Regions from separate parts of the Paenibacillus sp. YYML68 genome, predicted to be linked through region 3. Evidence: riboswitches for the same ligand, from Rfam matches in the RefSeq annotation. Region 3 holds a riboswitch; each other region holds the start of a gene.
What was found. Region 3 has a riboswitch for cyclic di-GMP ahead of PAE68_RS13740 (aspartyl-phosphate phosphatase Spo0E family protein). Riboswitches for the same ligand answer to the same signal wherever they lie in the genome.
Positions count from the first base shown of each region.

Region 1: it holds a riboswitch for cyclic di-GMP, as region 3 does, so the genes downstream of both, PAE68_RS15795 (C40 family peptidase) here and PAE68_RS13740 (aspartyl-phosphate phosphatase Spo0E family protein) in region 3, are expected to answer to the same signal.
Region 2: it holds a riboswitch for cyclic di-GMP, as region 3 does, so the genes downstream of both, PAE68_RS09815 (response regulator) here and PAE68_RS13740 (aspartyl-phosphate phosphatase Spo0E family protein) in region 3, are expected to answer to the same signal.

Region 1 is NZ_BQYI01000001.1:3,476,717-3,481,335, reverse strand. It holds gene PAE68_RS15805 (sugar phosphate isomerase/epimerase family protein) at 1-135, shown strand, start outside; gene PAE68_RS15800 (heavy-metal-associated domain-containing protein) at 205-405, opposite strand; gene PAE68_RS15795 (C40 family peptidase) at 499-1,446, opposite strand; cyclic di-GMP riboswitch class I at 1,568-1,655, opposite strand; gene PAE68_RS15790 (sensor histidine kinase) at 1,937-3,841, shown strand; gene PAE68_RS15785 (NHLP leader peptide family RiPP precursor) at 3,913-4,155, opposite strand; gene PAE68_RS15780 (hypothetical protein) at 4,231-4,619, opposite strand, start outside.
Region 2 is NZ_BQYI01000001.1:2,155,019-2,159,637, forward strand. It holds gene PAE68_RS09805 (acrylyl-CoA reductase family protein) at 13-1,023, opposite strand; gene PAE68_RS09810 (MFS transporter) at 1,126-2,403, opposite strand; cyclic di-GMP riboswitch class I at 2,774-2,858, shown strand; gene PAE68_RS09815 (response regulator) at 3,019-3,384, shown strand; gene PAE68_RS09820 (GNAT family N-acetyltransferase) at 3,440-3,916, shown strand; gene PAE68_RS09825 (LTA synthase family protein) at 4,019-4,619, opposite strand, start outside.
Region 3 is NZ_BQYI01000001.1:3,029,855-3,034,473, forward strand. It holds gene PAE68_RS13730 (IS4 family transposase) at 1-644, opposite strand, end outside; gene PAE68_RS13735 (DMT family transporter) at 1,335-2,189, opposite strand; cyclic di-GMP riboswitch class I at 2,302-2,394, shown strand; gene PAE68_RS13740 (aspartyl-phosphate phosphatase Spo0E family protein) at 2,409-2,591, shown strand; gene PAE68_RS13745 ((2Fe-2S)-binding protein) at 2,859-3,698, opposite strand; gene PAE68_RS13750 (hypothetical protein) at 3,829-4,122, opposite strand; gene gloA2 (SMU1112c/YaeR family gloxylase I-like metalloprotein) at 4,314-4,619, opposite strand, start outside.

The DNA.
Region 1 (4,619 bases), 450 kb from region 3:
ATGCTGAACCTGGCTCTCTACATGGAGCTGCTTCGCACGAACAAGCCGCTTATGGATGTGACGCTGGAGCAAGTGCAGCCGGAGCATATGAAGGACGCGCTCGACTACTTGCGCGAGCAAGGCTATGCGGATTAACGACATATAAACGTAAGGCGCCAGACTGCAGCTTAAGCTGCAACGGCGCCTTACGTTTTTTCTTACACCTTACATGATGCGGTAGCCGTGCTCCTCTAGCGCGCTGCGAATCCCTTCCATGGACAACACGCTCTCGTCGTACTCGACGGTCACCATCTGATTCATCAGGCTGACGTTCGATTCAGCACCAACGCTGTGCAATACGCTTTGAACAGAATGGACGCAATCCTGGTTGGTCATGCCGGCAACCTTGAACTTCGCTCGACTCATGTCCTCACTCCTTGGCTTGGCCGTATTGGGCTTGAGATGTCAAGGTTAGTGTAGCTCATAAGTCGGCTGCACATGCATGCGTTGAATCGGTTATTATTTCATCGCACTGCCGCCGAACAGGAAGCGGTATTCCCAATGACGGCCAACGATGGAATCTGTGCGTACACCGCCCGATTCTGGAGAGAATGTATGTAGAATGTTGCCATCGCCAAGATAGATCGCTACGTGTGTGATCGTCTGGGTCGGTTTGTGGATGGACGCATAGTCCGCTGCGCTTGCCCCTGCATAAGACATGAAGAACATCAGATCGCCGCGCTTGAGCTGCTTCCAGTCTGTTGTCGTCGGGCTCATCGACTTCACGTAGTCGCCTTGACCACGGGAATCACCAGGCAGTACGACACGTGTGGCATCCCAGAACGATTGCTGCATCAGATCGGAGCAGTCGAACGTCGTAATATCGAAGCGCTCAGAGCCGAATTCGTAGGGCGTACCGGCATATTTGTTAATCTCACTAATGACCGATTCAATGCGCTCCTGCAGCGGAAGGACGATTCGGGTGACGGACGTGTTGACGATAATAAATTTGCTGCTGGAGCTCAGGAAGCCGACTACACCATTTTGATCTTGAGCTTTATACCAGCTGTCATTCATCTTCTCCAACACGAGTACTTCTTCTCCCGTTTGCAATGTGCGGATGCGGGAGGCTTCTGTAGTAGGAGCGGTACGGAAGTTAACGCTGGACACCGTTCTTGCATTACTGATGATGCTGATAAAGCGTTCACTGGATGTGACGAAGCCTGTCACACCATTGGCATCTGTAATATGGTACCAGTTCGGATTGACCATCGTTCGAACGGTGACGACCTCACCGGATTTCAAGTAGCGCATCATGTTGCTGGAAGTGCTCGGCTGGTCGCGGAAGCTTACCCCGGATATGGCCTTCGCCTTCGTCGGTACCGCTTCTTCGGCGAGCGCTGCTGGCAGCATGAATGTAAGCATCAGGAACAAGGAGAGCAGGAGTGCAGCGGATGTTTGTCTCATATAGATGTTTCCTCCTAGAATCATGGTGGTCATGCTGGCTGATGCTTGGTCGGTGTGGCACAGGAATGAAAAAAAGATATCCCCTCTCCGCCGAAGAAGGGATATCCCGGGTTCCCCTTCCTTCGGTAGCTGGCTGGCATAGCGCGTGAAGCGCCGTAGCCCCTGTAGCTTTGCGTCCCCGGCTTTCACCAGGTTTGCCTTTATCGAGAAGTATCGTAAATTGGTGCCCGTATGATTGGGTAAATTTACGAGTGTTCGTACTCTTATCTTAAATCGTGGGGGTACTTGTCGAAAATAGGCATAAAGAATCGAAAACATATCGAGATTGCAGATGTCCTAGTGCCTATTGACTGTGTGGTTTCATTTTCCAGCTAAAGAACGTTTGACTGTTTATTTACGTTTACTTTTTTTGCAAATAATAGTCCGAGTTAGCAGGTGAATGATGGATCTTTGTCGAAAGAAGACGATATAACGTTTTTAGGGGTGTAACATGCGTAGTCGAAGCGGGTATTGGATCATTTACGTGCTGCTCGGACTCTTAATGATCGGCTTCCTGTTAAGCCAGGCTAGCAGCAATACAGATGATGACGGAGTTGAAAGCTTGACGGAATGGGAATACGTATGGGCGCAGTCTGATTCACCACATAGTTCGATATTTGTTTCCGAGCAGGCACAATGGCAGACGGAGTCGCTTGACAAGCTCAACTCCGATCAGCCCAGCGATTCATCGGTAAAGTGGATCCGGTTTGTCGTTCCGTCCTTCGCAGCAAGCTCTCCATCTCTGCTGATGAACCGAGTGTACGGCCAGAACATGAGTGTATATATGAACGGTGTGCAAATTTATGTATCGACTCGCTCATATCCATACTTGATTAATAACGTCGTCGTGCCTCTGTCCAAGGAAGCATTCGGTAAGACGGTCTATGTGCGCCTTCAATCGAGCAAGGGCCAGCTCGGCTTCAGTGAAGTGATTCGGTACGGCGAGGACCACGAGCTGAGGAAGCGGCTGGATGCCAATTTGGAAAGTGTCATCATTGGGAGCGCATTTGTATTCATTGCCTTTACGATGCTGATTTGCACCGTATTTTTGAGGAGAACGCAGGCGACGTCTCAATGGATGCTTTTGACGGTCATCGTGCTGAGCGTAGGGATCATGTTTATTACGTATTCGCCCTATAGCTATTCCATTTATCAGGAGCATGGCGAGCTGCTTTTCATTTTGTTTGACTGCACGTTGCTTTCCATGCTGCCAGCCATTACTTATTTTTTTGAGAAAATTATCGGACCCGGCTACTGGGGCACCATTCGATTATTTCGCAATTTCCAGCTCTTGTACTCTCTGTATTGCGCCGTATTTTTGATGATGACGTGTTTACACGGTTATGCCGCGTACGAGGTCTATTACTTTTTCTCTGTGACACTGCTCGGGTATGTGATTATTGTGCAGTTCATCTTATTAGCAACCTCCACGATCATCAACGCCGTTAAGGGGAATCAGGAGGCGCATATTTTTGCAATCGGGTCTATCATGATGGCCGTTTCGGTCGTCATTGATGTGATCTGCTTCTACGTCTTCTATGCCGATTATGAGCTCTATCTGTGGAAATGGGGGGTAAGCTTCTTCGTCATCTCCTTGATCGTCGTCATGGGCAGGCGGCTTGCTCATTATTATGAGCAGGTCATCAATTACTCCCGAGAAGTGGAGCTGTATAACAACCAGCTGCAGCGATCGGATAAGCTGGAGGTGATCAGTGAGCTGGCTGCTTCCATTGCTCATGAGGTGCGCAATCCGCTTCAGGTGACAAGGGGCTTCCTGCAACTACTGTCTCAGAAAGTAAGTGAGCAGGAGCGGCAGTATATGCACCTCGCGATATCCGAGCTTGATCGGGCATCCGACATTATTACTGATTTCCTGACCTTTGCGAAGCCGCAGCTAGACAATATGGTCAGTCTGAATGTTCACCGTGAGCTGAAGCAGATTGAAGGAATTATTATCCCGCTGGCCCGATTGAACGGAGGCGAGATCGAGGTCACTATTCCGCAGCAGCTTCATATACGCGGCAATTCGAGCAAGTTTAAGCAAGCCTTAATTAACTTGATCAAGAATAGTATCGAGGCTTTCATGGAGAATGGACGTATTGAAATCAGTGCTAGTGAGGAGAACGGTCATGTACGTATTCACATTAAGGATAACGGAGAAGGGATGGACGCGGCTGCCATAGCGCGGCTTGGCGAGCCATACTTTTCGACGAAGACGAAGGGAACCGGACTTGGCTTGATGGTAACGTTTCGAATTATTGAGGTCATGCAAGGTCAGATTGAATTTTTCAGTGAGAAGGGACACGGGACAGAGGTTGTTCTTACGTTCCCCACGTATAGTGAGCATTCATCATGAAGCACGAAGAAAGGGCATGCTCAGCATGCCCTTTCTTCTATGACTTGTATAGTAAAACGTGCTGCTGGAAATTACCACATACCACGAGGTTCATTGCTACCGCCAACCAGAACCGTGGAAGGCTCCGATGGAAGTACGAGGTAGAACTGGTTGTCCGACTCGGACAGTACCTGAACGTTTACGTTAGCAGGAATGTCAACACCGAATGCTTCTTTTACTGCGGCCTTCGGGTTTGCGATGAGCTTTGCTTTGAAAGCTGCATCCTCCCATGTTAAACGAATAATCTTGTACTTCAGTTCCTCTGGCGTTAACATGACCAATCACCTCGGTTTAGTATTTGGGTTTAATTCCCTTTTTAAGTATAGCACATTTTTCAGGAAAATACTAGACTATTTTGCTAAATTTTTAGATAAATAGTAGAAAATGCCACCGTGTGTAAGCTGTCTCTTCTCTTCGTTCATAATCGCGACATCCCGTACGAGCGAATAAGCCAAAAATCGATCAAAAGCGCGCAGCTCCTCGAGGTCGGAGCCTTCGGATGACCAAGTCAAGTGATGATTCACCGCCTCCTCGGCATATCGCTCGAACAGGCCGCGGTCACAGACGAGTCTGCGAATGGCAGGGACGGAATACCATTCGTCCTCCGGCAGAATGGTGCGCACCATCGCCAGCAACGCATTGTAGGTGTCGCCCTTGAGATCGTCCTCCCAGTCGATCCAGTCGTCTACGAGCTGCAGCGTCGTCAGCACGTGATCGACCAGCTTCTCGAGCTCAGCTA
Region 2 (4,619 bases), 870 kb from region 3:
GGGCCGGGTTGTTCATGCTTCCTCCTGCATCGAGACGAGCACCCGACCGCGCATGCGACCGGCGAGGATCGCTTCGAACGCTGCAGGGAGCTCGTGGAGGCCGATGACTTGATGTCCGGCCTTCAGATAAGTGTCCGGCTTCCAGTCGCCGGCAAGTCTTGACCACAGCTCAAGCCGCTTCTCCATCGGACATTGAACAGAGTCGATCCCCAGCAGCTTAATGCCGCGGAGAATGAACGGATAGACGGTTGCGTCGAAGCTGGCTCCACCAGTCAAGCCACTAACTGCTGCCCCGCCGCCATATTGTAGAGAGCCGAGCACGACAGGCAGCGCGCTGCCTCCGACAGGGTCAACCGCAGCGGCCCATCGTTCTCTAAGCAGCGGCTGACCTGCTTGCTTAGTAAGCTCGTCGCGCTCAATGATCTCACTTGCGCCAAGCTGCTGCAAGTACTCGGTCTCATGCAGCTTACCGGACGAGGCGGTGACCTGATAGCCGAGCTTCGCGAGCAGAGAGACGGCGACGCTTCCGACGCCGCCGGTCGCTCCGGTGACGAGAACGTGTCGATCTGTCGCCCGTTGTAGGCCGCAATGCTCCAGCTCCATGACCGATAGAGCCGCAGTGAAGCCAGCCGTACCGAGTAGCATTGCTTCCTTCGGCGTAAGGCCGTCCGGCAGCGGGACGATCCATGACGCTGGCACTCGCGCGAGCTCACTGAAGCCTCCGTCATGCGTCACGCCGAGCTCGTAGCCGGTGACGAGCACTGGCTGTCCGACGGACAGACTGCTGCTCCCTGCATCGATGACCGTACCGGCGAGGTCGATCCCCGGCACGAACGGATAACGCTTGACGACCGGACTGACCGGCATCGCCGCGAGCGCATCCTTGTAGTTAAGGCTGGAATAGTGTACGCGTATGGTGACGTCCTCGGACGAGCCTGGCAGCTGATCAGTCGTCATCTGGCGCACCGAGCCTGATGCGAACTCGGTTGATTTTTCCAGTACATAGGCGCGATATGTATTCATCTCTTAAGCTCCCTCCGCTTGAGTTGAGATCAGTATAGCACAGAAGGAAGCTCATCTCACAAGAGGACCGATGTGAGCGGAACGTTCAGGAGGGTGGGGCGGCTAAGCTGCCTTGTTATAAGGAACACGTATGTGAACAAGAAGTCCGATCAGTACAAGTACAAGCAGAGAGCCAAGCGCGATGCGGCTGGCCACATTGCCGTATTCTGCGAGCGCAAGCGTAATGCTGCCGTACAGTAGCGGCCCGACGATTGACGATACTTTGCCTGAGAAGGCGAATAGGCCAAAGAATTGCCCGCGCTTGTCCTCAGGCGTCAGCTCGACGATGAGTGTACGTGAGGTGACCCACATCGCGCCCATCGCGATGCCGTACAGGCTGCCCGCCGCCCAAAAAACAGGCTCGCTTGTCGCCGTCGATGCTAGAGCGATTGAGCCCATCATTACGATTGCTACGGCCGATACGGCCGTCTTCGCTCCCGTGGCGCGCGTAATGTAGCCGAAGACGAAGGAGCCAATGATGCTGGATACGGTCGATACGAGGTAGAGCAGGATGAACTTGCCGGTCGAGAAGCCGATGACAGTCTTCGCATAGACGCCCATGACAGCAATCGCCGTCGCAACCGCATCGTTGAAGAAGAAATAGGCGATCATGAACAGAAACACGGCTTTATATGTGCGCGCTTCCTTGAACGTCGCTGCAATATCGCGATAGCCACTCAGGAACGATTGCTTCGGCTTGGCCGTGATTGGCTTAGCGGTTGTTTCCTTATACATGAAGAACAGTGGCAGAGAGAAGATGAGGAACAGCAACGCGCTCGGAATGAAGGCGTTATGGAAGCTGCTGCTGCCGACAAGCGGATAGACCGACAGGCCGACTAACGTACCGACGTAACCAACCGCGACGCCGAAGCCGGAGATGAGCGGGAGCTCCTTCTGGCTCCCGAGGTCAGAGATCATCGCATCATAGAAGACGAGACTGGAGCTGTAAAAAAATTTGGCAAGCATGAACGCAATAAGTACCAATGCAAGCGACAGCGGAATGCCGCCCAACGTAAGCTCCGTCTGCCAGTATGACAGTCCGCCCATTACAAGTGTACAGGCGATGCAGGCGATCGCCAGCGGCACAAGGAACGCCTTCTTGCGGCCAGTCCGGTCTATGAGAACGCCGTACAGCGGGGATAGCAGCACAAGAAGGAGGCTGGAGAGTGCGTTCGTGTACGTAATGAACGTGCTGGCGATCTGGTTCATCGTATCGCTGCCGCCTAGTACCTCCTGTAGATAGAACGGGAAGAAGATCGTAATAATATTGGAGGTGAAGATCGTGTTGGCGAAGTCAAACATCGCCCACGCCAAAATCGGCATGGAGAAAAACAGACTCATCGCCTTACGGGAGCCTAGAGCTGGTTCGGTCAGCTGGCTTTTTTCGAGATTCGGCATGGAGTACACTCTTCCTTTTCTATTCATTATCTTCGCTACATCATTCGTCCTAAGCTGTCAATATTCCTTGCGTTTTACATAAATTTAATGCTGGGCTTACTTGCTGTTCTATGTATTCGTCATGATTCAACAATTAGCAACAAAAGTAGTGATGGCATTGTACTAAGGCATTCGGTATAATGAAGGTAAATGTAAGCGTCACCAAATCTTGGGTCAGCTAAGCTCCATGCATATGCTCGATATTCGAATGTAATTTGGGGTTCAGCTTGTAATTTTTAGAAACGGTGATATAATACTTTTTACAAATGTTTGTAACCGACAAAGGCAAACTTGGCGAAAGCTAAGGACGCAAAGCTATAGGGACTACTGTAGGTGTACAAAGTCAGCCAGCTGCCGAAGGACAAGAGATGCACGGTACTCAGGTCCTCTTTAGGCATGAAGAAGGGGGCTATTTGTTTTGCTATGACAACAACATACGCCTGCGCACATACATCCTCGGGAATACAAGTCGATACGCATTATGTTAACAACGAAGTCGAAGAGGAGGTTGTTCACGACGTGAATCCAAAGATTATGGTCGTTGATGATTCACTCTTTATGCGCATGTTATTGAAGAATGTCATTCGTGAGCTCGGGTACGAAGTAACCATGGAAGCCAGTAACGGTGTGGAAGCGCTATCACTATACTCAGATGAAAGACCGGATCTCGTGACCTTGGATATTACGATGCCAGAGATGGACGGATTAACGGCGCTGGAGAAAATTAAAGATCTAAATCCGAACGCAAAGGTGATTATGGTGTCTGCTATGGGGCAGCAGGCTCTACTTATTCGGGCGGTCAGTATGGGGGCGAGCGATTTTATTGTGAAGCCGTTTAGTAAAGACCGTGTGAAGGAAGCGCTGAAGCGGGCATTTGCCGGATAAGACACGCTGTAAGCTAGAATGAATACATGCATGCAAGTGGATTAGGGGAATTCGTATGGGAATGAAATGGGAGCATCTACAGCAAGTCATACAGGTAACCACGGCTGAGCAGCTGCAGCAGTGTCTTCAGGTTCGATCTGAAGTGTTCGTGAAGGAGCAGGGCGTGCCAAGTGAGCTGGAGGTGGACGAGCTGGACGTATCGCCCGATGCGGCTAGGCACTTCCTGATGCTCGATGGCGAGGTGCCGATTGCGGCAGCCCGTTATAAAATGTATGACGCGCACACGGCGAAGCTTCAACGGATCGCGGTGCTGCCTTCCTATCGAGGACAGGGCCTCGGCAAGAGGCTTGTTCAACGGATGGAGGACGATATTCGAAGCAGGGGTATTGGTCGCGTGATGCTGGACTCCCAGACGCATGCAGCGCCGTTCTACACCTCGGCCGGATACAGCATACAGTCGGAGGAGCCGTTCCTGGATGCCGGGATGTGGCACGTTCGAATGACGAAGCAGCTCGCTTCATTTCCCGGGTAAGCGCAGTAATCGACAATATTCAGTCAGTGGACGTCGACCGTTCGTTCCAGATGCTAGAATAGCCGCATTCCATGAGTGGAGTGCGGCTATTGCTATGTCCCGTTAAGGCTTCGCTATAATCTCGAACGGTACAGGGGCAGACGTTGCGAGTACCTTCTCCTTCGAGTCGATCACCTTCACCTCGATCGGCATCGATTGATGCTTGCTCAGCATGGAGACAGGCAACACCGCCTCCAGCTTCTGCTCGCTGCGCCACGTCGTCTTCAGCTTCACGCCTGCGGCATAGACCTTACAGCCGAGCCCGAATCGACCGCCTTCAACGGTCAACGTTATGGGCTTAGCGTCTGGCTTTCCCTTCTGATGCTGAAGCTGCTGAGGCGAGATGCGGTCAATTACCGGCTTGCCATAGCCGAGCGTGAACGCTGGTTCGGCTCCTGACGGCACTGCTCCTAAGGCAGCTGCCTGCTGTAGCTCACGCTCCAGTATCGCTTGCTGCTTCTGCTCATACTCCTTGACTGTCGACTCGTCAATATGCAGCGACTCATATTGCTCCTTGGGCGGCAGCAGCGGCATGCGGGACGCCAGCGCGTTCAAGTAATCGGTATAGTCGTTGCCGTTCAGCTTGGCATGCTTCAGCACGTACGGTCCGAGGAACGAAGGGCTGATGTGCAGGTGGTCCTTCTCTCCGCGCGGCATGTAGTTG
Region 3 (4,619 bases):
ACCCGAATGATGTAGTTCCACCCTTTACGTTCAATATGCGCGAAATTGTTGTAGCTTTCATAGCCTCTGTCTGCGATCACAATGGTTTTGCTCTTGATCGGCGAACGATCAACCATGGTTGCCAATGCCCTTCCCTCGTTACTTAGTCTTCTTGGCTGGACAAGAGCATCCACGTATAGTCTGTTGCATAGGTCGTACGCTGCGTTCAAATGCAGGAGGTTATAGCCTTTCGTGCCCGGTTGACTTTGAAAGAAGCTGTTCTTGTCAGCCGGATCCGTTGCGATATGTAAATCCGAACCGTCAATGGCAAGTAATCGATACCCGCGGTAATCCTTGATATCCTTGTACGTTTGAGTGAATTTGTGAAATAAGCATTCTACAGCAGAAGGCAAAATTTTATTGCGTTGTTGGACAAAAGCGGAAGTCGTTGCCGTGTTTACGTCATAACCTTGTGATTCCAAGAGCTCCTTGTATATGCTGTTTCCTCCCATAGAGATCAGAAGTTGCATCATCGTTTCGAAGGGCAGTTTTTTCTTCCGGGTAAAGTCTTTTTCTGGGTTTTTGACATAAGGCGCTGGTGCCGCTGACATCTCTCGAATGAGGGTTGTCAGCGTTTCTTTTAGTGAACTCTCGTAAGCATGCATGGGCAAAACCTCCTCGTATTTCCAAGGGGTTACGATACACACCTTCGCTTATTTGTCAAGTCTTTTTTCGTTTTGTGCAAAGAAAAAGAGCGGGCTATCTATTCGATAACCTGCTCTTTTTCTTGATATATGGCTCTGCGCCTTAACTTAATGACATTGCCCTCTCGGGGTCCCTGACGGTGATTGAATGGACACTGCCTTGATCCTCATGAATCCGGGTCAACCTCGATCACACTCGTAGCTTACACTACTTGAACGTGTCTGCGGCACATCCCCTCGCTCTACTTGGATTCAATAACAACTTCCCTCGGTTGCGTTCGTTATATGGCTCATCACACAACACCTCTCTTTCACCGTCGAAGCTTAGTATGGCTCGAATACGCAAATCTATTCAGAAGCCAGCATGAATTAATATTTACCAAATTCCCAGTCACTTAGTGCGATGTATTTCGACCGAGCATACTTCCCCTTCTGCGTATCCACTTCACTCATCGTGTCGTGATTGCGCGACGGCTGCTCCATGCGAGTCTCTCCTTTGCGAGGTCTGGTATCGGGGCACCTGTGCAGCTGCTCGGAGCATAATCGATTAAGCGTCCGCCGCAGAGCAGCAGCTGAAGTAAGACCGGGCCTGCAATCTCCGAGCGCACAAGCTCATCCAATCGGATCGCGGGTCCCGGTCTTATTCAACACCTACCTCGGGCGTGCTGGGGCACCTCGGTTAATCCAATAGATACTCATGCCCACGAGCACCGCTCCGACCGCCGTCTCCGCGTGGATCGGCTCATCGAGAAGCAAGTATCCGCACAGCACACCGAACAAGGGAGCGAGGAACAAGTACGCGCTCGTACGCGCCGGGTCCCCTTGGGAGAGCAGATAGAACCAGAGCGCAAACTGAACGATCGATCCGATAATTGCTAAGTACAGCAGCGACGTGACGGATACGACATGGATAGACAGCTTAATATCCTCCACAAGCAGACTGCTGCCAGTCAGCACGAGCCCTCCGAATAGCATCTGGTACGCCGTCAGCACCCATATGCTGCAGAACGACCCGAACCGCTTGACCAGCAGTGTAGCTACGGCCCAGCTGATCCCGCCCATCAGGCCGATCGCCGTACCGCTGCTCCATTGGGACAAGCCGAGTACGACCATCCCCAACGCTCCAATCCCAACGCCAGCCCATTGCAGCGCACGATATGTCGTCTTGAGCCATAGGCTGCTCAGCAAGACGACGAACAGTGGATTCATGAACGTCAGAATCGATGACTCTCCCGCCGTAATCGTCCGCAGGCTGACGAAGATGCAGCCCATCACCCCGACCGTCTGGAACAAGCCGATGACGGCGATTTTGCCCCAATCGATAAGACATCTGGGGTGCTCATACTTCACAACGAATATAGCCATCAGACCACCGGCCAGCACGAAGCGCAAGCCAGCTAGCAGCAGCGGGGAAATATGCGCCACCCCGATCTTGCCGACGACGAAGGAGGAGCCCATCAGGGCGGTCGTTACGATGAGCAGGGCTGCGAACATATAACGGTTCATAGTGGTCACCATCCTGTTCAGACTCAAAAAAAATGGATATGCTAAAATTGTCCAACCGCACATCTATTGACAAATACAGCGCTTTACTCGACAATATGCTTAATTGTCACATCCACGATACTAGCAAACTTGTCGAAAGGCAAGGGCGCAAAGCTATGGGTCTACCGCGCTTGCTGGATAGCGCCACGATCGCCAGGCTGCCGAAAGGATGATTTTATTATGGTTGTACCTACCTCGCTCGACTATCAGATCGAGTACATGAAGCAGGAATTGGTCGACGTCGCTCTCAGCTATCAGATGAACCTCCAGCACGCCCGTGTGCTCGCGGTCAGTGAGCAGCTGGACAAGCTTATTGTTCAGGCACAGATGTTGAGGCGGAGGCTCGTTCAGTCAAGTCCATAGGGAACACCGGCAGGGAGGCGCGATCGCGCCTTCTTCTTTGTTGTATATGCTTATCGTCGGTACACGTACGCTCGTTACGAGATAGATGGACAGCATATGCAAAAAGCAGCCATAGCGGACGTCGAACGACGCCGAATATGGCTGCTTAGGGTTAAGCTTAGGGCTAAATACAATGACGTCATGGGAAGAACAGACCGCCTATTGCGACAGATGCACAACTCGGGACGTGCTTGCGCAAGCGCAGGTTGAACCCACCTAGTCTGCCGACTACTGGGCAGCCTGCTGCTGTGCAAGACGCGCCTCTGCACGCCGCTCCGCACGCTGCGCCTCAGTCATGCGCGGACACGTATAGCAATAAGTGCCGCCCTCCGTCTGGTAGTACAGGCAGCAAGCGTTCTTCATCTTCACCTGCTTCGAGCTGTCCTTCATATCCTCGATCAGGCGCACCTTCACATCGAGTGGATTGCGGGAACGGCCGAACACGTCAGCCGGCAGCTCCAGGCACAGCCTGCGGTAATCGTCCTTGATGATCGCCTGAAGCTCCTCATCGTGCGTCTCCTCCAGCCACAGCGGTACCGTGTAGTTGAAGCGAGTCGGCAGCTGCCCCCATAGCGAGCCGACGTCTGTTCCGGTAGCTGCAGCCGCAGCCTCCAGCATCGGTCGCAACGTGCGACCATACAGCTCGACCCATGTCTGCTGAAGCCACTCCGCTCTGGACGGAGGAGGCTCCTTATGAGTAGTAGACTGCTGAAGCTCGGGCCCGAGCAGCTTGAACGAGAAGACGGCGTAGTCCCCCTTCTCGTATAGCTGAAGCTCGAGCTGCTCAGGTGTGAAGCTCAGCGCTGTATCATAGATCGAGCAGCTGTATAGCTGAGCCAGCGCCGCATAGCCGAACCAGCCTGCCAAGTACGCCGCTGCCGCAGCAGGCTCCAGCGCCTTGATTCGTTGTCCGTAGATGTCCAGCAGCTGCCGCATCGTCTCCGGATCGGCCAGCTGCTCTGCTCGGCACGCGAACAGCAGCTTCCCCTCGAGATCATGCTGGCGCACTGCAAATCTCGTCTCCAGCTCCGTCCAATTTAGTCGCTCTGCCTTCCGTTGCACATTCATGACTTGAACTCCCCCTGCTCCTGTATAAATCAGCACGCCGCTTCTCGGCATGCATTGATAATGATTTTCAATTTCGATTATAGCAGGGGTGTCCGGTTATTTCCAACTTTTTCTCAACTTTTTTCAACACTTAATCACGGGTCGGCTTATCGGCAAGCTCGGCAATATCCTTCGATTGCGGCAGATCGTTCGAATCGAACTGCTCCTCCGCCTCTCGCGCCTGCCGCCGCAGCTCCTCTCTCTCCTGCAGCAACGCCCTCGGCTCCCGCTTGAACCGCTCCGTCAGCACGCATAGCTCCTCGTAGATCAGATAGAGCAATGTCACGATAGCGGCTATAGCTGCAGCGACGAGCAATGGACCGGCCAACGTAGCGAGCAGCATGAACAACACCATCGTCACGACAAAGTAAAAAAGCACCTTCATTCGATCATCTCCTATTCTTTCGCTAATGTCACTTGCTAACATACTCTGGTAACTGCTTACAGTCGCCATCACAATCCAGCTGCTTTATCTCGACTGAGGAAGCGTCCACAGCGCACAGCTATGAGCTCTTGGCAAATAGCAGAGGCACCGCCTCTCAGCGATGCCCCGTACACGATCTTGCTTAACACTTGCTACCCCTCATACAGCTCCAGCGGAAGCCCATCGGGATCTTGGAAGAACGTAAATCGCTTCCCCGTCGTCTCGTCGACGCGAACCGGCTCGATCTGAACGCCCCGAGCCGCCAGCTCGGCGGCCGTCTGCTCGACGTCATCTACCTCGAACGCCAGATGACGCAGCCCTCTGGCCTCCGGATAGCTCGGACGGGCAGGTGCGTCCGGGAACGAGAACAGCTCGATCTGGTACGTATCGCCGACAACGAGGTCGAGCTTGTAGGAGCTGCGCTCGGCCCGGTACGTCTCACTCTGAACCGTTAGACC